2 regions of the Pseudoalteromonas sp. SWN166 genome follow, and region 2 is predicted to be linked to the other one. Evidence: predicted binding sites of a transcription regulator. Region 2 holds the regulator's gene; the other holds the start of a gene.
What was found. Region 2 encodes FliA, which starts transcription of late flagellar genes. Its sites were predicted from a motif close to CTAAAGNTNNNNNNNNNNNNGCCGATA; they were not measured.

Region 1 (10,811 bases), on a different contig from region 2:
TATCTGTCACTTGGCGCACCGCACTAAGTGCAGATGTAGAAGCGGTATTACACGCTATTACAATTAGATCAACGTTAAGAGCGTTAGTTTTGATGAAATGAATAAGTGAGCATAATCGGTTAATGATTGTTTGCTGGGATTGAGCTCCATAAGGTAGTAAAGCATTATCCATAAAATAGCTGTACTGAGCATTGGGGATACTTTGCTTTATATGCTCAAGTACAGTAGTTCCACCAATACCTGAATCAAAGACCATTATATGCGCTGACAAACTACCGTTCCCACTTTACTTTAAGAACGGCAGTTTGCCATGAGGTATTTATAAAAGAAAGTAGTTTAACTTTGCGTGGTTTCTAAATCAGTAAGCCTGTCGGCTGCCGAATTTAACTGATTAAGGTTTTCGAACATAGACTTTGTGTAATCTACTAACTTATCTATTTGTTCCTGATCTTGATTTAACCACTGTAGAATTCCAGCTAGTTGATTTTGTAATCCAAGCTCACCCGCTTTTTCAAAAGCATTTTTAAGGTCGTCATTAAAAGGGGCTAAACCCTCAGCTACTTGCTTTTCGGGTGCTGGTTTATATTCTTCATAGCTTTTAACTGTTGCTATTGTTTTTGTTTGGCGTAAATCCATAGAAAAAGCCACCAGCTGATCACTCTCTAAACTCAGCTCTTGTGCTTGTTCAAATGCTTTATCTAGGTCACCACCAAAAAATGTTTTACTTAAATCTTGTAAATCTTCCATCATCACATTAATCGCTTCTTGCTCTTGCTCATTTAAGTCACCATTTACCGACATCGAAAATGATACCTGTCGAGATTGCGATGATGAGCTTGCGAACGACTCGCTATTACTGTTTTGCTGATAGCCGCTTGCCGACTGAGATTCAAATGCATCTGCAAAGCTAATACTTACCTCGTCACCTTCTGCGGTGGTAAATTTATACTCTGCATTACTCGTCATACTGACATATTGAGCCTGGCTTATATTTACGCTGGCAGGTTGTGGGTTAAATAACGACTCTTCAAACTTATCGAGCCCATTGTAAATTCCCTCTTTGGACTTATTAATCCCCTCTTCCATGTCATCATTAAATACACCAGTACCTTTGAGTTCATCAACAGCGTCATCAATCCCTATTTGGACTCCTTTGCGCGCGTCGCCTAACATATCTTTGAGCTTTTCGTCATCAGCGCCGTTAGCTTTTGCTTTGTTAACAGCACTACTTACAAAATCGAGTACGTTTTTTACTATTTCATCAAAATCAAAGAGTGGTTTATCTGCTTTTTTTTCTGCCATAGGCAATCCAAGTTGCTCAGCCATTTTATCGCCAAGCACCTTTGCGGCCAACTCTCGGCCTCGTTGTTGATAGCTATCTTGAGGAGACGTAATTGTAGGTTGCTGTATATCAGCTTTATTATTGAATTTATTGATGTTGTTGTTTGGCGTAAAGCCATAATTACCTATTTTCATGATTCGTCTCCTAAGCGTGCGTAGTTTATTATCGGCTATAACAACAAAAACTAAAGTACAATGTTCAATAAAACAGCATAAATGCTAGCCAAAACTAGACAAATACGCAGCGCTCCCTACAATAGCGCCGATAAACAGATCTTAGAGAAGGTAGTAGCGTTAATGGCAGTTATTAAAATAGATACCACACAGTACCAAACGCAGTTAAGTGAAAAAGAGCAGCGTATTAGTGCGCAGTTTCAACGTTTTGGTGTGGAGCAACTAGAAGTATTTAGCTCAGAGCCAACTAACTACCGCCAACGTGCTGAATTTAGAGTATGGCACGACGGTGACGATCTGTTTCACATTATGTTTGATCAACAAACAAAAGAAAAAATCCGTGTTGATACGTTTGACCCCGCTGCGCCTCTAGTAGGTGAAATAATGCAGGTGATGATTGAAAGCCTCAAGCCTTGCGAGATATTACGTCGTAAGTTATTTCAAATTGATTACTTATCAACGCTAAGCGGTGAAATTTTAGTAAGCTTGCTTTATCACAAACCACTTGATGAAGAGTGGCTAAGTGAAATTAAAGCACTTAAAGAAAAGCTAAGCAGTAAATACAAGATTGACTTTATAGGCCGTGCTCGCAAACAAAAAGAAGTGCTGGGTGAAGACTTTGTAACTGAACGCTTAACTGTTAATGGTCAAGAGCTTATTTATCAACAAGTAGAAAATAGCTTTACTCAGCCTAATGCAAAAGTAAATATTAATATGCTGGAGTGGGCGCAAGATTTATGTAAACCACTTAAAAATGATTTATTAGAGCTGTACTGTGGTAACGGTAACTTTTCAATTGCATTAGCGGGCTGTTTTAATAAAGTATTAGCAACAGAAATATCAAAATCATCTGTTCACTCAGCTCAATACAACATTGCTAAAAATAACGTAGAGAACTTAGATATTATTCGTATGTCGAGCGAAGAGTTTACCCAAGCAATGAATGGCGAGCGTACTTTTTCTCGTTTAGACGGGATTGACCTTAAAAGCTATGACTGCCAAACCATATTGGTTGATCCACCGCGCGCCGGCATGGATGAATTAACGTGTGACCTTGTGGCTAACTACGAAAGCATAATTTATATATCGTGTAATCCAGAAACCCTAGAGCGTGACCTTGATCACCTAACACGTACGCACAACGTTAAGCGCTTTGCTATATTTGATCAGTTCCCTTATACACATCACATTGAGTCGGGTGTGTTCTTACAGCGTAAATAATAAATATGCTCAGTAAACGTTACCCATAAAAAAAGCTCCTTATAGGAGCTTTTTTAGTTTTAGCTAAATTTATTTGCTAGCTAAGTAATTAATCAGTTTGCTAATATCTTCTGGTTCAGTAATACCCGACTCACGACCTAGGTTTAATTTATACTTACCATTTACAATAAAGGTAGGTACGCCACGTAGTGCGCCTTTTTCTTTAAAGTAGTCCTGATCACGTTTCATTTTAGAGCTTAGCGTACGTACCGAGAAGCTTTTGAAAAGTTTATCAAACTTATCGCCATCAACGCCCTGTGCTACAAATATGTCTTTTACATCTGCAAGCTCATTAAATTTAGCGCGTTTGGTATGAATGTGGTTAAAGATTGCAGAAATAATCTGATCTTTTTGTGGAAGCACTTCTGCAGTAGCAAGTGCCTGGCTCATCATCTGTTGATTTTCTGGGTCGCGTACACCTACGAAATCAACATGGCTCTTTTTAAATTTAACGTTTTTATCAAGCTTAGGCTTAAACTCACCAATTACTGCTTCCATGTTGTTACATGCAGGGCAGTAAAATGAGAAAAACTCTTTAATTTCAGGCTTTTTAGTTGCGCGCTCAGAAACCACATCGTAATGCACGCCTTCTTCATACGTTGCTGCAAAGCTTGTTGCCGCCATAGAAAGTAGTACTGCAAGCAAACCTGCTTTAACTAATTTAATCATTATTATGCTCCGAAATTTATAGTGCTAATAAAAATGCAACTAACTCATCAAGTTCTTTTTGATTTTTGATGGTGTTGAGGTTTATTTTATATTTGTCGTTAACAATAAAAGTAGGAACGCCCGTTAAGGCACCTAATTTTGAATATTTGTTTTGATTATCTTGTAATGCTTGCTCAGCAGCAATTACTGGCATGCTTGCCATGTCTTGATCGAATGTTGCGCTATCAATACCATTTACTTCAAGTAGTTTTTTAACGTCTTTCATTTCAGTTAAAGGTGCACGTTGAACATGAATACTTTTAAAAATTTGATCGCTAATGCTCTGTGCCTGACCATGCTGTTTAGCAATTAAATAAGCAAAGCTTAAATTACTTTGAGCTTGCGGCGACACACCACCTAAAAAGTTAACGTGGTTTTTAATAAACTTGGCGCCTTCTGGCAGACCTTGTTCAATTGCTTTTGCTACTGGTTCAAACTTAAAACAATGCGGGCAATAATATGAGAAAAATTCAGTTACTTGCGGTGATGCACTTTTATCCACATCAATAACGGTGTATTGATTATCAACTTCAAACTGCGCAGCAAATGCTGCAAATGGTAAACATAAAAGTAATAAACTCAGTTTTAATTTTTTAAGCATTGGCATCTCGTTGTACTTGTCTTTAAATAAAATATTACGGCAATAATTTTAACGGTGCTTCTTGCAGTGCTGCAAGTTGCTCCTTCAGTGCTAAAATTTGTTGCTCCCAGTATTTGTCATCAGCAAACCATGTAAAGTTCCGCACAAAGGCAGGATCGCTCCATCGTTTAGCTACCCATCCCATGTAATGGATAATACGCATTGCTCGCAGCGGTTCAATTAATTTGAGTTGAGAGTGATCAAAATCACAAAACTCTTCATACGCATTCACAAGGGTGTCTAACTGTAACAGTTGCGTCGCTCTATCGCCACTGAGCATCATCCATAAATCTTGTATTGCAGGCCCTTGGCGGCTGTCATCTAAATCAACAAACATGAGCGCATCGCCTGCCCACAAAATATTACCAACGTGGCAGTCACCATGTAAGCGAATACTTTGCACATCTTTATACTGTTTTTGCGCCTGCTCTATCACCAAATCTAAAATAGTATAAAAAGCAGTATTTATTCCCATAGGCACTAAGTTACTTTTTTGTAGATGAACTTTGGCTGTATGCAAATACTCATCGCAGGTAACTGTTGGTCTGTAAGTAAAAGGTTTTGTTTTAGCGACTTGGTGCATACGGCCAATTAAACGCCCCATTACATCAAGCTGGTCTAAATTATCAACCTCAAATAAACGCCCGCCTACACTTGGAAACAACACAAACAAATACCCTTCGTGTTCAAACAAGCTTTGCCCATTATATAAAATAGGGGCTACAACAGGCACTTCTGCTTCTGCTAGTTCAAATGCAAAATCATGTTCTTCTTGAATTTGCTCCCTACTCCAACGCTCTGGTCGATAAAACTTCACTACGTAACGCAGACCATCATCGGCTTTAAATTGGTACACTCTGTTTTCATAGCTATTGAGTGCTAATAAACCTGACTCGGCGTACACACCTACGCTTTCTATTGCATCGAGTATTAGGTCGGGTGTTAAATCAATAAAACTAAATTTACTCATACTCTTCTTATATAAAATAAAAGCGGGTTATATACCCGCTTTTGTTAATTGCTATACCAGCCTACCATAAAGGCAGATTGTTATTACCGCGCTTTAAAAAAGTTACTTGGCTGCGATATTGTTTCATCTGGCTCACTAACCGGCGAAAGCACAAAGTTAAACTCTGTCATTGGCGCTTTTAAATCATAAGGGTCCATTACAAGTGACAATGGTACATTATGAGATTCACCTGCTTGCACAGTAAATGATTGCTTCCCTATGTACTTAAAGTTATCTAAACCTTGCACTTTAATATTAAAGGTTTGCTCGTACTGCGCTTTATTAATTACCTTTAACGTATACGTGTTCTCTACCAAACCATTAAAATCAACACGATATAATTGGTTTCGATCACGAATAATATCAAAGTCCATTGTTTTACGCAGTGCTATATTAGCGACAAGTGCACCCGTAAGCACAACAAGTATGACCGTGTAACCGATGATTTTAGCTCGTAGTGGATTCGTTTTATTTTCTGGCGTTTCGAGGTTTCGCTCAGTCGTATATGAAATAAGCCCACGCGGGTATTCCATTTTGTCCATTACGCCATCACATGCATCAATACATGCACCACAGTTAATACACTCAGCTTGTAGCCCGTTTCTAATATCAATACCGGTTGGGCATACTTGAACACACAAATTACAGTCTATACAATCGCCCAGCTCTAAATCTTTATGGTCTACTTTACGTGAGCGCGGACCACGGCTTTCACCACGGCTTTCATCGTACGTTACTGTGTATGTGTCTTTATCAAACATAGCTGATTGAAAACGTGAGTAAGGACAAATGTGTAAACACATAATTTCTCGCATCCAACCTGCGTTGCCATAGGTACATGCTGCAAAGAATATAATGCTTACTAGTGCATAACCACCTACATTAAAAGTGACAAAATCAGGAAGTAATTCTCTTATAGGCGTAAAGTAACCCACAAAAGAAATAGCCGTATACAACGAAAACAATACCCAACTAGTATGCTTTGCTGTTTTTCGCCAAAGCTTATCAAAGTTCATAGGGCGTTGATCGAGCTTTTTACGCTGATTAGCCGTGCCTTCAAACTTTTCTTCGAACCAAATAAAAATAAAGGTCCATACAGTTTGCGGGCAGGTATAGCCACACCACACCCGCCCATAAAAGGTGGTCACTAAAAATAGTGCAAATGCTGCCAGCATAAAGATAAACGCTAATATGGTGAAATCTTGAGGCCATAGCGTTAAACCAAAAATATTGTATTTTTGACCAATTAGATCAAACAGCACAGCTTGCTGGCCGTTAAAATTAATCCAAGGTAGTAACATAAACGCAAGTAGGCCTAAAAAGCCAATGCGCTGCCTAAGTAATTGATGTAGGCCTTTTACAGCACGCACATAAATACGATTTCGGGGATTGAACCTATCATCTTGACGGCTTAAATCCGGTTTTTGGATTTTCACCTCTACAGGGATATTCTTTACTTTAATTTGCTTGTCCATCGAAGTTCCTCAACGCCGCTTGGAAATAAAAACCCAGCAATACTCAAGTACTCTATACTTAAAGTTAGCAAGTTTACTTTAATAAATTGCCATCTCGAATACTTTCAGATATTTCAGAAATATCTGACTGCTGTTAACCATTATAACAATGTTGGTTAAAATTACTGGCATAGATTGCTAATAATTTATTCATCCCAGCTACTTGCTTTTAAAGTGCAGTTTATTACACTGCATGGTAATTCAACCCTACTTAGATCAAGGTTTACGTATCCATGAAAAAATTTCTTATTTTGGTAGTTGTGATCCTTGCCTTTTTTACTATCGACCACCCTCTTATAAAAGAACCTCGAGAAAAGTTATTAGGTGAAGGCATTGGCTTTTTAAGTGATGCGAGTAAGGTTAATAGAAGCCCTGCTGCCAATATGGCTAAAAATAGAATAAGCTCACAGTTAAAGCTTTCTGAATCTGAGGGTGAGTACGTAGAAAAAACATTTACAACTGATGACTCTGTTCAGTTATTTCACTTACGCTATTGTCGTGAACGTGACTTAAACCTTTACTTTTATGACGAACGTTTAAATACGGTGTGTAAAATAGTGACTGACGCACTAGAGCAAAAGCGAGCTAAGTAATGGATTTTTCGAATTTAAATAAAAAAGCAAGCGACTCATTTCATAAACAGCGCAACATGCTTAAACAATTAGCACAAGGCAAAACGTTAAAGTGTGAAAAATGTAATGGAGTTTTAACACTTGATTTAGCCACCAGCGAGCCTGGTAAAGGTATGGTAAAGTGTAAGCAAGGCTGTACTGATATTGTATTAGAACTAAGCGCTTAGATTATCTAAGCGCTTAAGCTAAAACTATTCGTCCCAGCTGTCATCAGTTATTAAACCACTATTAATGGCAACAACTTCTATGAGCTCCGCAAAGCCTAGTGCAAAGTCACCCATTGATTCATATTGATACTGGCATAAGGCTTCTTTAGTCATACTATTTTGCTGAGCAATCTGAGTAATTGCTTGCTGATCAAGAGCAAAAAAGCTCAGTGTACTTAATGCACTCTCTAATGCTTCTTTAAATTCAGCATCTAACTCAGGTGCATTTAAAAGTGGCTCTGCATATGCTTTAGTAGCCACTAAAAAGCCTTCGCTCCATGGTTTACAAAACTCAAGAGTAAACTCAACGGGTAGTTTGTATCCTGTTTCAAATACTTGCTCACTAATTTTATGGTATAGCGCCATAAACAAAAAAAGCATTTCTTCATCTAAATCATTGGCTGTACTTGGTAATATTTGCTCAAGCCACTCGTGCACATCTAATGGGGTGGGCGAACAAATAACGCCAAATAAATAGCCTTGGCTTTGCTCAAGGGTCATTGCTTTAGATTGGGTATTTAAAAATGTGCTGAGCTGCTTTGCTTGCAGCTCAGTAAATTGGGGTATTTGCATTAAAACTCTTTATATTCAAATATTAAAAGTTGAGCGGATAACGACCTTGGCTATCTGGTCGGCCTAAAAATTTAACCGCATCATGTACATCTTTAGGTAAGCTCGCATCTGGTTTTACATACCCTGCCACACTAAAGTCGAAATTAGCTTTAAGTGTAGCATCTGCTTCAAGGCCAAGCGTATTATCTGGGTCAATTAATATTGCCACGTCACCCGACTTACAGCTTAACTTGCCAGCCAGAGGACCAATATTAAACCACCCATTTAAGCCTTGTACGTCAATATTAGGGCTCGCTATTTCACCTTTTAATGAATCACAATAAGGTGCGCCTGAGCTGTATTCATTAAGCTCTAAAATTACGCGCCCTTTAGCGGTAACAGGCAGAGGAAGTTGCACACGTTGCATTGCACGCTCTACAGTGGAGCGTACTAGGGCGTCAGTTACTTTAACTTTTTTATTAAAAAGCCCATAGCTTACATCTGCGTATCCCGAAATATCAGTGCGCTCTCGTGCATTACCAAACTTTATATTCGCATTTAACTTGCCTGTAAACAATTTCCACCCGGCAATATCCCAGCGCACATTATTTAACTGCTCGCCATCAAAGCGAACTTGCATCATTTGACCTTGCCAAACAGTGCCTACAGTTTGGCCAACTTCTAGCTGCTTTGGTAAGTATGGCTTTGCTACATCAAGCGCAATACTTGCTGGTAATTTAATAATACAAAACACAATAAAACTAATTAAAAAGACAGCCGATAACGTTATTATTTTTTTCATTAATTAATTCTCTAATACTAGACGGCTTACACGCACATAGCCTGATTTATCATCGCGGCTTAAATCTAAGTTTTCAATTTTTAAACTGTGCTGGTTCACTAACTCATCTAACCACTCTATTAACTGATTAAATTCTACGGAGTCGAGCGTTAAACGAAGTGAACCCGTACTAGGCTGCATTTTACTAATATTTATTTGATAGCGACCTCGTGTAGAGTTAACAATTTGGCTTAAGTTTGTATTACTCGCCACACTCGTGTTGCCTGCGGCTTTTAGTTTTACAATACTTTCGTCAACCCAAGCTAATAGCTCTTGTTGTTTTATTTGAGATTGCTGTGCTTTTTCTATCGCATTATTTAATGGTCTAAATATTCCCATTACTAAAATAAAAATAATAAACACACCACCAGCAACCATTACCAATTGTTGTTCTTGCTCTTTAAGCGAACGCCATTGTTGCATTAACTGCTTTTTCATACTGCACCTCGCAGTTTAATTTCGCCAACGACATAATCACCGTCGTTATTTAAAGACCCTTGCTCAACCGTTAAACCTTGCTTTTCAAGTATGATTTTTACTTTACCAAAGGTTTGGAAGTCTTTAGCGCGTGCACGAATGCGCAGCTCATTGCGACGTTTGTCATAACGAAGAGTTTCAGGTGTAAATTCGCTCACTTGCGAAAACACATCAACCAAGTTAGTTGTTAATTCTAAAAAGCCTGTTTCGCTTGAACCTTGCACTTTATCTAATGCGCCTCTAATTTGGCTTTTAATTAAATTAGGACGAACTTTAGTGCCCGGAAATGCTTTTTGGTATCTATCGACGACTTGAGCTTTAGCTACTTCTACTTGTGTATTAAGTTGATGCAACTCAATCGCTTTTATTGTAATTGTAGCGGCCAATGCAACACTTGCTATAATTGCGGCGCCTTTCCAATAACCCCACCATAAAGCGCTTTGTTTTTTAAGCTGATACATACCTTGGCGTAAGTTGAACTTAACGCTATCTAGCTGCTTTGCAAATAATGCTAAAGGAAGGTCGTACTCACTCGTTTGCGCTTGTAAGTTAACGCTCTCAGGAAACTGATTAGCAGGGCTAAAATGTTTAATATCAGGATTACCCATGGCTGTTAAATAGCCACTTAACCAACTAGATTCAACCGCACCAATATGCCATTCTCCTTGCTTAAATAACCATTGGTTATTGAGCTCAATTGCAGTTATTGCGCCCTCCTCTGCTGTTGGTAACAACAAAGCATCGGGTAATATTCTGTATACTGATAAATTATGCTCAGTAAATAATGCGAGCCATTGTTCAAACCATTCACGGTCAGTCATAGCTACACGTATCGCATGTTGCTCTCCAAGCATTGTTGGCTGCGCTACTGCTATAAACAGTTCATCTACGTCACATGCTATATCTTCTTCGAGCATATACGGCAGTGCTTGCTCGAGCTTACGATTCCATTTTGTTGGCAAGGCAACCGTTTTTAATTGCACTTGATCACTTGGTAATAACACGACCACTTCTCGGGTAAGTGCTTTTTCGCTTAACTCACTTAAATGATCTGCATTTGGTAACTCGCCACTGGCTATTATTTCTTGCTCTTGTGGTGAGTAAATTAACCAATTAAGCAACTCTTGCTCGGTTTGACCCGTGCGGATCAACAGTATTTCTGTCACTGTACGCCTCCAAATTTTCGCGCCAGTATCGTTACGTCGCCGTCTTTAGCGTACAGTAATGTGGTCATCGAAAAACGCAGGTCGACAAAATTTGCCTGCGTTTGTAATTTAAAATATTCGCTTTTAATACTAAATAAACTTTTTACTGCGTCAGTATTAGTGCCGCCTTGCTGCTTAACCTGTTCAAAAAATTCATCAATGGTGTCAAAGCCAGTTTGCGGCCTGGCACCTATCACCGCTTCTGCACCAGATAAGCTCAAACTTTCTATTAAGGCACTGAGTATAAGTGCT
Region 2 (10,811 bases):
TTTCACAATCGGGTATTGATACTACCGATAACTATCAAGAACCTGCTGCGCAGCCGCGTACTAAAAATATGTTTGCACGTGATGATGTAGCCCAGGCACGTCCACAAACTCAAGCCGATAGCTTAGGTTTTGATGATTTAGACCGCGACTTTGATGATTTAGATAGCCCGGTAACTGCTCGCCCACAAAATAAAAATAATGAAAGCGAAGAAATGACAACAATGCGTGAAGAAATGAACGCAATTCGTCAATTATTAGAACATCAAGTATCGGGTTTAATGCAGCAAGATATGGCACGTCGCGACCCAACTCGTGCTTGTATGGTTGACCGTTTGGTCGGCATGGGTATTGATAAAGAAGTCGCGCAGCAAATGGCATGTTTTGTACCTGACGATGTATCTCGTCAACAAGGCTGGAAAGCATTGCTAACAATGGTTGAAGATCAAATGCAAACAACCAATAACGAAATACTTCGCCAAGGTGGTGTATATGCGTTAGTGGGTCCAACCGGTGTGGGCAAAACCACGACAGTTGCTAAGCTTGCAGCGTTAGGTGCACAAAAGTATGGCGCTGATAAAGTGGCCTTAATAACCACTGATACGTACAGAATTGGTGCTTATGAGCAGCTTGCAACTTACGGCCGTATTATTGGTTGTGGTGTTAAACAAGTTAAAGATGCTAATGAGTTAGCTGAAGTTTTATATCATTTACGAAATAAACGTCTAGTGTTAATTGATACGGCAGGTATGAGCCAACGAGATTTACGCTTAACTGAGCAGTTAAATACGTTAATGCGCAACCAACGTGTGGACATTCGCAACTACCTGGTACTCAGTGCCACAGCGCAAATGAATGTATTACAAGAAACTGTACGCCACTTTAAAAAAGTACAGTTAAGTGGTTGTATTTTCACCAAGTTAGATGAATCATTAAGTTTGGGTGAGATTATTAGTATTGCGATTCAAAATCGCCTTCCAATAGGGTATCTTACTAACGGACAACGAGTACCAGAAGATATTCGTGTTGCAAATGCTGAAAAACTAGTGAAAAAGGCTGAGCAATTATATTTAAAAAGAACAAAAGCACAACATTCAAGGCATCAAGCAGTGGCGCCAAGTACAGTAGGGATGTATGATTAACACAGTATTAGATCAAGCAAGCGGCCTGCGCAAAATGAGTCAAAACAATAACAACGGCGTTAAAGTTATCGCTGTAACCGGTGGTAAAGGTGGGGTGGGGAAAACAAATGTTTCTCTAAATACCGCTATTGCACTAGGGCAGCAAGGTAATAGAGTACTAGTACTGGATGCTGACCTAGGTTTAGCAAATTGTGATGTGATGCTTGGTTTACGTGTAGAGCGTAATTTATCACATGTTTTGTCTGGTGAATGTGAGCTTGACGAAATTTTAGTTGAAGGTCCTGCTGGTATTAAAATTGTACCCGCTACATCGGGTTCGCAAAGTATGGTTGAGTTATCACCATCGGAGCATGCTGGACTAATTCGTGCGTTTAGCGAATTGAATACCGAATTTGATATTTTAATTGTAGATACAGCCGCTGGTATTTCGGACATGGTGCTGAGCTTTTCGCGCGCAGCACAAGATGTAATGGTTGTGGTATGTGATGAGCCAACATCAATCACAGATGCTTACGCACTTATTAAAGTATTAAGCCGTGAGCATGGCGTTTATAAATTTAAAATTGTTGCCAATATGGTCCGCAGTATGCGTGAAGGCACTGAATTATTTGCAAAGCTATCTAAGGTTACCGATCGCTTTTTAGATGTATCAATGGAGCTAGTAGCAACGGTTCCTTATGACGAAAATATGCGTAAAGCAACGCGTCGTCAAAAAGTAATAGTTGAGCTCTTTCCAAATTCGCCAGCCGCTCTTGCGTTTAAAACGCTGGCAACAAAAGCAGTTAAATGGCCAATACCAAACCAACCATCTGGGCATTTAGAGTTTTTCATTGAGAAACTAGTAAACGGCTAATTATGACAATATTGGTGAATAGAGCTATGGGATATCAATCAACACAAAACTTAAATGTGATTGTTGAGAAGCATGCATCACTTGTCAAAAAAGTGGCATGTCATCTAATTGCTCGATTACCACCTAGCGTTCAGCTTGATGATTTAATTCAATCAGGAATGATAGGTTTAATAGAAGCTTCAAAAAACTTCGATGCAACTAAGGGCGCAAGCTTTGAAACCTTTGCAGGTATTCGTATTCGCGGTGCCATGCTTGATGAAATGCGCCGTGGTGACTGGGCTCCTCGCTCAGTACATCGTAAAAGCCGACAAGTTGCAGAAGCAATTACTGGGCTCGAAAGTAGGCTTAATCGCGAACCAACAGATACAGAAGTTGCTGAAAAACTTGAAATTTCACTCAATGAGTACCATCATATTTTAAATGATGTGAATGCGAGTAAAATACTAGGTATTGAAGACCTTGGTGTTGATGAGGATGTTATTACTCCCGTAGGCCAAGATTTAGCGCAAGATAAACCTTTTAATAATGTTAAAAATGATCGGTTTAATGAGTCTTTGCTAAGTGCAATTAAGTCATTACCAGAGCGTGATGCAATGGTGCTTTCTTTGTACTATAACGATGAAATGAATTTAAAAGAAATAGGACATATACTCGATGTAAGTGAATCGCGTGTAAGTCAGATACATGGTCAGGCGATGATTAAGCTTAAAGCTAAAATCAATGACTGGATAAATTAGTAGTAAGTAAACAAAGGTTAATACCTCACTGGGGGATGTTTTGGATAAAAACATGAAAATTCTTGTAGTTGATGATTTTTCAACGATGAGACGCATTATAAAAAACCTGTTACGTGATTTAGGTTTCACTAACGTTCAAGAAGCTGATGACGGGTCTACAGCTTTGCCTATGTTGCAAAATCAAGTGTTTGATTTTGTAGTTACTGATTGGAATATGCCTGGAATGCAAGGTATTGACCTTTTAAGAGCAATTCGTGCAGATGATAAGTTAAAACATATCCCTGTATTAATGGTAACGGCAGAAGCTAAAAAAGAACAAATAATAGCTGCAGCGCAAGCTGGCGTTAATGGTTATATTGTTAAGCCTTTTACGGCTGGAACATTAAAAACTAAGTTAGAAAAAGTATTTGAACGCTTAGGCTAATGATGGGGGAGAGGCTTATGCCAGCACTAGCTGCGCCTCAAATAACGTTAGAACAAGCTCGTCAGCTCGTTGTTTTTTTAGAAAATGATGAGCAAGATAAAGCAAATCAGTTGATTTTAGAGACTGCCTCGCAAGAGCAGTCTGAATTATTTGCTGAAGTTGGAAAGTTGACCCGTCAATTGCACGAAGCCCTCAAAAGTTTTGAGCTTGACACTCGCTTAACTAACATAACGACTGATGCTATTCCAGATGCTAAAAAGCGGCTTAATTATGTTATAGAAATGACAGAAAATGCGGCTAATAAAACAATGGATGCAGTGGAGGCTAGTCTTCCTATAGCCCAGCAATTAGCAGATGAAATATCTCATATCAAACCGACATGGGATCGTTTAATGAGCCGCGAGATCGAGCTTGGTGAGTTTAAACAACTTTGCCACAGTATCGATAAGTTTATGAATAACTCTCATCATAAAACAGATGAGCTTCAAAGCTTAATGACAAATGTACTAATGGCTCAAGACTATCAAGACTTAACAGGCCAAGTTATTCGCCGTGTTATAGAACTTGTTAGGGAAGTAGAAGAAAGCTTACTTCATCTTTTAACAGCGTTTGCTGAACAAGATGACAGTGACAGCACCGTGAATAAAGTAGAACAACAAAAAATAAAAGAACCAGTTGCCACACAAACTTTAGCAGGTCCTGAAGGCCCTATTATTGATAAAGAATCGCGTAACGATGTTGTATCTGATCAAGATGAAGTCGATGATCTTTTATCAAGTTTGGGCTTCTAAGAGGAGAGTAACTGCATGTTTGAAGTCGATGAAGATATTTTACAAGACTTTCTCGTAGAGGCAGGAGAAATCCTAGAGCTTTTATCTGAACAGTTGGTTGAACTGGAAAATAATCCAGAAGATACAGAGTTACTAAACGCTATATTTAGAGGCTTTCACACTGTAAAAGGTGGTGCAGGCTTTTTAGCTATGACAGAACTTGTTGATGCTTGTCATGGTGCTGAAAACGTATTTGATTTATTACGTCAAGGCGTGCGGACGGTCAATTCAGAGTTAATGGATGTTATTTTACAAGCGCTCGACACCATTAATGAAATGTTCGCGACTATCCAAAATAGGGATAAGCCAGAACCTGCAGATCCTGAATTACTTCATACCCTTCACATTTTAGGCCTACCTCCAACAGAAGATGAGCTTAACGGTGTATCTTCGAACAATGAAGTTGAACAACCTCAAAACGAAGTAGTTGATACGCCCATAGTTGATGACGAAGATCCGTTTGCATTTGATGAACTATTTAGCGGAACGCCTTCGGTTAGCGATGCTGAAATTGATGAAATAACTGAAGACGAATTTGAAAACTTACTGGATGAACTACACGGTAAAGGACAAGGTCCTGTAATTGAGAAGCCAGTAGCAAGCAGCAATGACTTTAATGGTGACATTACTGATGATGAATTTGATAGCTTATTAGATGAGTTACATGGAGTTGGCAGTTTTGGTGATGTTGCTAGTAAAGCACCTGTAGAACCAGCAAAACCAGCCTCAAGCCCGGTTAATTCATCAGATGATGAAATTAGTGATGACGAGTTTGAAGCACTTCTTGATGAACTTCATGGTAAAGGCACTGCACCTAAGTCAATAGAAAGCACGCCAGCTGTGAATCAGCCCAATATTCCTGCAACACCAGTTGCTAAAGCTAGTGAGCCTGTAAAAAAACCAGAGCCTGCGAAAGCACCTGTTTCTAAACCGGTAGAAAAGCCTGTTGTGAAAGCAGCACCCGCAGCGGCAAAAAAATCAGCGCCGCCAGCAGCAGAAACTACCGTTCGTGTAGATACAAAACGACTTGACCAAATTATGAATATGGTTGGTGAGTTAGTCCTTGTGCGAAACCGTTTGGTGAGTTTAGCAACTAACTCAGACAGTGAAGCAATGGGCAAGGCTATATCTAACTTAGATGTGGTTACTGCTGATATTCAAGGTGCAGTAATGCAAACCCGAATGCAGCCAATCAAGAAAGTATTTGGTCGATTCCCTCGAGTTGTTCGCGATTTAGCGCGCAGTTTAAACAAAGACATTGACTTAAAGCTTGTAGGTGAAGAAACCGATTTAGATAAAAACTTGGTGGAAGCACTTGCCGATCCGCTTGTGCATTTAGTTCGAAACTCAGTTGACCATGGTATTGAAATGCCCGCTGTTCGTGAGGCAGCAGGTAAGTCTAGAACAGGTAATGTTACTTTATCAGCGTCCCAAGAAGGCGATCATATTTTGCTAACCATTAAAGATGATGGCGCTGGTATGGATGCTGAAAAGCTGAAAAAAATAGCAATTAGTAAAGGCGTGCTCGATCATGACCAAGCGAGTCGACTTTCTGACACCGAAGCGTATAACTTGATTTTTGCACCCGGCTTTTCTACAAAAGAAGAGATATCTGATATTTCCGGTCGTGGTGTAGGAATGGACGTGGTGAAAACTAAAATCACCCAATTGAACGGTTCAGTAAGTATTCAATCTGAGTTAGGCGTAGGTACTATTTTAGAAATAAAAGTACCACTTACCTTGGCTATATTACCGACCTTAATGGTGATTGTTGGCTCACAAACATTTGCGTTACCACTTGCTGGTGTGAGTGAAATATTCAACTTAGATTTAACGAAAACAAATGTAGTTGATGGGCAATTAACAATTATTGTGCGTAAAAAGGCAATACCGTTATTTTACCTTGAGCACTGGTTAGTAAAAGGCTCAGATCGTTCTCAGCGAAAAGCAAAAGGCCACGTAGTCATTGTCCAAATTGGTACGCAGCAAATAGGTTTTGTTGTTGACTCGCTAATTGGTCAAGAAGAAGTTGTAATTAAACCACTTGATGCATTACTACAAGGCACGCCAGGTATGGCAGGTGCTACAATTACTTCGGATGGTGGCATTGCACTGATTTTAGACGTTCCAAACATGTTAAAACATTACGCAGGCTGATAATAAAGTAGGTATATATTTAATATATACCTACGCATAAATTTAATAAGAGAGCTAAATGGCCGTTAAAGTTTTAGTTGTTGATGATTCAAGCTTTTTTCGCCGCAGGGTAAGCGAAATTCTTGAGCAAGATAGCGACATACAAGTTATAGGCTTTGCTGTGAATGGCAGAGAGGCTGTTGAAAAAGCAGCTCAACTACGTCCTGATATGATTACTATGGATGTCGAAATGCCTGTGCTCGACGGTATTAGCGCAGTTAAAGAGATTATGGCGAGTAATCCAACGCCTATTTTGATGTTTTCATCACTTACGCGTGATGGCGCAACTGCAACATTTGATGCGCTAGATGCAGGAGCAATGGATTTTTTACCGAAAAAGTTTGAAGACATTGCACGCAATAACGAAGACGCAATAAAGCTTTTACAAAGTAAAGTGAAAGACATAGGGCGGAGACGTTTACCGCGAACATTTAGAGTTCCAACACCGCCTAAGTCAGTAATTCCAACTAAACCAACAACAAGTTCACTTTCGCAAAGAACAAGCACATTAACGCCTTCCATAAAACAGCCTGATAGAAGCTTTCAAAAAGTAACCCCTGCAACATCGTCAGGTTCAAATGTTGCCTCAATGCGAGCAAGTGGAAAGCAATACCAGCTTGTTGCTATTGGTACTTCTACAGGCGGGCCTGTTGCACTGCAAACTATACTGACTCAATTGCCAGCTAATTTTCCTCACCCGATTTTACTTATTCAGCATATGCCAGCTGCATTTACACCTGCATTCGCAGCGCGCTTAAATGGTCTGTGCCAAATAAAAGTTAAAGAAGCACAGCAAGGTGACCGCTTACAGTCTGGAACTGCTTATTTAGCGCCTGGTGGACAGCAAATGATGGTAGAAGGGCGTGGAGCAAATAGAACTCTGCGCGTATTTGAAGATCATAGCGAGAGAATAAGCTATAAACCGAGCGTAGATGTTACTTTTGCAAGCGCAGCCAAAACGTATCAAGGTGATGTACTAGCTATTGTTTTAACAGGAATGGGCGCTGATGGACGTGACGGTGCCAGAATGTTAAAACAAACGGGTGCTACTATTTGGGCGCAAGATGAGAAAAGCTGTGTTGTTTATGGAATGCCTCAAGCCATTGCTAATGCTGGGCTTTCGAGTGAAAGCTTAGCACTGAGTGATGTTGCGGCGCGCATAAAGAGAGAGGTGGGCTGTGGATAAACTCTCAGTATTTGGACTATTTGTAGCACTAGGCGCAATAAGTTTAGGGTATTCTTTAGAAGGCGGCGTTGTTTCTGCTTTATTTAATGGCCCTGCACTTATTATTGTATTAGGCGGCACGCTTGGCGCTGTTATGTTGCAAACATCAGCAAGTACCTTTAAAAAAATGTTAAATATGAGCTCGTGGGTTTTTGTTGCGCCACAATACGATATTGAAGACGCAATAGAGCAAGTTAAACGATGGTCTCATAAAGCGCGTCAAGAAGGTTATTTAGCGCTTGAAAATGAAGCGCTGGCTCACCCAGATGCGTATGCTGCAAAGGGTTTAAGCTTACTTGTAGATGGCTGCTCAGAGCAAAAGCTGCGTGACACACTAGAAATTGATTTACTGCTAGAACGCGATCGTTTACTTGAAGCTGCGCGTGTTTATGAAGCAATGGGAGGCTACAGTCCTACCATTGGGATTTTAGGCGCAGTGCTTGGTTTAATACAGGCAATGTCGTTTATTACTGACCCGCAAATGCTTGGTGCGGGCGTTGCAACGGCATTTATTGCGACCATTTATGGTGTTGGCTTAGCTAATTTATTGTTTTTACCTATGGCAAATAAGTTAAAGCAGCGTGTAGAGCAAAAAATGCTTTACCATGAAATGTTTGCTGAAGGGATTATCGCAATAAGCGTTGGCGAAAGCCCAGTAAATATAGAATTAAAGCTTGAAGCCTACCGCGTAGAGCGTCCTAATCTAGTGGGCGAATAATATGTTACGCCGACGACTTCGTCATTCTGCTCCTAAAAGCCAACATACAGAACGTTGGCTTGTATCGTATGCCGATTACATGACCATTATGTTTGCCTTTTTTGTAGTGCTGTATGCAATAGCGATTAACAAAGAAGAGCAATTTCAAATATTGTCAGACTCCCTCGAACATGTTTTTGATAAATCAGCCCGCCAGCACTCTGGTCAGGGTGAAGGCGTCAATGGTAATGGGATATTGACCGATAGAGTGACACCTGAACAAGAAGTTCTTTACGGCGAAAGTGTTTTAAAAGAAGAACAAGGCCCAGAGCTACTCGACGGTCAAAGTGATACAAGTAACATACAACAAAAATATCTAGGAAAGCCTCTCGACAGCTTACTAACTAAATTACAGTCAGCGCTTATTGATGAAATTCGCGATGGAGAAGCTAGTTTAGAGCTTAACCAAGATTGGCTGATTATAGAGCTAAGCTCAGGCATGCTATTTTCAAGTGGTAGCTCAGTGGCACATTCTAGGGCAAAGCAAGTCGTCAAAATTGTTAAAGATATTATTGCTCCAGTAGATAACTATGTAAGAGTTCGTGGCTATACTGATGATGAGAGTATTCGTAATGAAATATTTCGCTCAAATTGGGAGCTCTCTGTAGCTAGAGCCACGTCTATTTTGGTAGAACTTGAAGCATTAGGTATTAATTCTGCCAGAATGGCGATAGAAGGTTATGGCCAATACTCACCTTTTGCAAGTAACGACACAGAGCAAGGGCGAGCAGAGAATCGTAAAGTTGTTATCGCACTTTCTAAGTATGGGCTACCGCCAAAAAAAGATATTGAAAGTCATGAGCAATCTGATCAACCTTTAGTGGCCGAGCCTGAAATTGAATTACCTTCAGATGACGATACAATAAAAATAATTCGTTTGCCTCATGGTGGTATTCGCATAACAACGCGCAATGAACAGTAATTAGGATGTAATGTGAAGATTTGGACTGTCGCTAATCAAAAGGGGGGAGTTGGTAAAACAACGACCGCAGTGAGCCTTGCTGGTATTTTGGCCTTGCAAGGTAAGCGTGTGTTGCTTATAGATACAGACCCCCATGCATCACTCACTTATTACTTTGGCATTGACTCAGAAGATTTAGAAGTCAGTGTGTACGATATTTTTGCACGTGGAACAAGCATGCAAAGTGAAGAAATACTTCAAGCTTTATGCCCATCAACACTTGAAAATCTAGATATTTTACCCGCAACAATGGCGATAGCCACGCTTGACAGAAGTATGGGTAATAAAACAGGCATGGGGTTAATACTAAAAAAAGCGCTTGCAAAAATAAGCGAGCATTATGATTATGCCATTTTAGATTGCCCTCCGGTTTTAGGAGTGTTGATGGTGAATGCGCTTGCAGCAAGCGAGCGGATTTTAGTGCCAGTGCAAACGGAATTTTTAGCACTTAAAGGCCTTGATAGAATGATGCGTACCATGGAATTAATGCAAACCTCTCAAGCGAAAGATTATCAATATACTATAATTCCTACTATGTATGACAAACGAACTAAAGCATCGTTAGAAGCATATAAAACGCTGCAAAATACATACGGTGATAAAGTTTGGCCTGGTGTAATACCGGTGGATACCAAATTTAGAGATGCAAGCTTTGCACAAAAAGTGCCTGTAGAGTATTGTCCTCGCTCGCGTGGTGTATACGCATATAAAGCACTGCTAGAATATTTAATTGAACAAGGTTAATGAATGAGTAAGCAATTGTTTGCTAATGAAAAAGTAATGAAACAATACCTAGGGGCTTTGTTATGTGAAGACGAGCCTGTAGATGACCTTGAGCCAGTTGCAAAATTACTTGAGAAAATTCCAGACGATTCACAGCAAGAGCGCATTCATTTAAAACCTAAAGAACAAATTAAAGCGGCAGAAAAAATATTTGATAAAGATTTACTCAATGCTGAAATTGAGCCAATAGTTGAACCGATTTATGAGGCTGAAGAAGTTAATAAAGCCGCAGATGATGAAGTTACAAATCCTGTAACTACTACAATAGAAAAACCAGAGCCAGAGATTGTGGCCAATAGTCAATCTGACTATTTTGATGGTGAGTTTCAGGCATTATTTTTTGAAGTAGCAGGTTTAACTCTTGCAGTGCCATTAAAAGCACTCGGCGGTATTCATCAATTAGGTGAAGTAAATCATTTATTTGGTAAGCCAAAGTGGTTTAAGGGCGTTATGCTCAACAGAGAAGAGAAGCTTAATGTTGTTGATACTGCGCGTTGGGTAATGCCAGAAAAGTATGATGATAAATTAGAAGCGTCTTTAGATTATCAATATTTAATTACCTTAGGCGATAGCCAGTGGGGTTTATTGGCTGAAAAGTTGATAAATAACATTACATTGAGTAAAGAAGATGTAAAATGGCGTACAAATAAAAGTAAGCGCCCATGGCTTGCTGGTGTTATAAAAGAAAAAATGTGTGCTTTAATAGACGTAGATAATTTAAATATATTATTAGAGAAAGGCTTAGATAGCCGTCAGTAATAATGACCATTACGGGGTAATAGCATGAATCAAGATAAATTACTGTCAGCAAATAAAAACGCAGATAATAATGATGAAATTTTACAGTGGGTTACGTTTAAGCTAGAAGAAGAGACTTACGGCGTAAATGTAATGCAAGTTCAAGAA

Region 1: I6F49_RS18120 (DUF5610 domain-containing protein) is a predicted target of FliA. The motif match lies at 1,506-1,532, and genes of this name have one in related genera.

The regions. Positions count from the first base shown of each region.
Region 1 is NZ_JADYXB010000045.1:13,413-24,223, reverse strand. It holds gene murI (glutamate racemase) at 1-271, opposite strand, end outside; gene I6F49_RS18120 (DUF5610 domain-containing protein) at 337-1,476, opposite strand; gene trmA (tRNA (uridine(54)-C5)-methyltransferase TrmA) at 1,639-2,736, shown strand; gene I6F49_RS18110 (thiol:disulfide interchange protein DsbA/DsbL) at 2,806-3,444, opposite strand; gene I6F49_RS18105 (thiol:disulfide interchange protein DsbA/DsbL) at 3,461-4,084, opposite strand; gene I6F49_RS18100 (serine/threonine protein kinase) at 4,119-5,093, opposite strand; gene ccoG (cytochrome c oxidase accessory protein CcoG) at 5,177-6,607, opposite strand; gene I6F49_RS18090 (hypothetical protein) at 6,880-7,239, shown strand; gene I6F49_RS18085 (hypothetical protein) at 7,239-7,445, shown strand; gene I6F49_RS18080 (UPF0149 family protein) at 7,470-8,057, opposite strand; gene I6F49_RS18075 (type II secretion system protein N) at 8,080-8,838, opposite strand; gene gspM (type II secretion system protein GspM) at 8,842-9,315, opposite strand; gene gspL (type II secretion system protein GspL) at 9,312-10,520, opposite strand; gene gspK (type II secretion system minor pseudopilin GspK) at 10,517-10,811, opposite strand, start outside.
Region 2 is NZ_JADYXB010000007.1:97,955-108,765, forward strand. It holds gene flhF (flagellar biosynthesis protein FlhF) at 1-1,139, shown strand, start outside; gene I6F49_RS06225 (MinD/ParA family ATP-binding protein) at 1,132-1,992, shown strand; gene I6F49_RS06230 (RNA polymerase sigma factor FliA) at 2,019-2,729, shown strand; gene cheY (chemotaxis response regulator CheY) at 2,770-3,153, shown strand; gene I6F49_RS06240 (protein phosphatase CheZ) at 3,171-3,944, shown strand; gene I6F49_RS06245 (chemotaxis protein CheA) at 3,960-6,140, shown strand; gene I6F49_RS06250 (protein-glutamate methylesterase/protein-glutamine glutaminase) at 6,199-7,365, shown strand; gene I6F49_RS06255 (flagellar motor protein) at 7,358-8,122, shown strand; gene I6F49_RS06260 (flagellar motor protein MotB) at 8,124-9,083, shown strand; gene I6F49_RS06265 (ParA family protein) at 9,096-9,866, shown strand; gene I6F49_RS06270 (chemotaxis protein CheW) at 9,870-10,664, shown strand; gene I6F49_RS06275 (chemotaxis protein CheW) at 10,689-10,811, shown strand, end outside.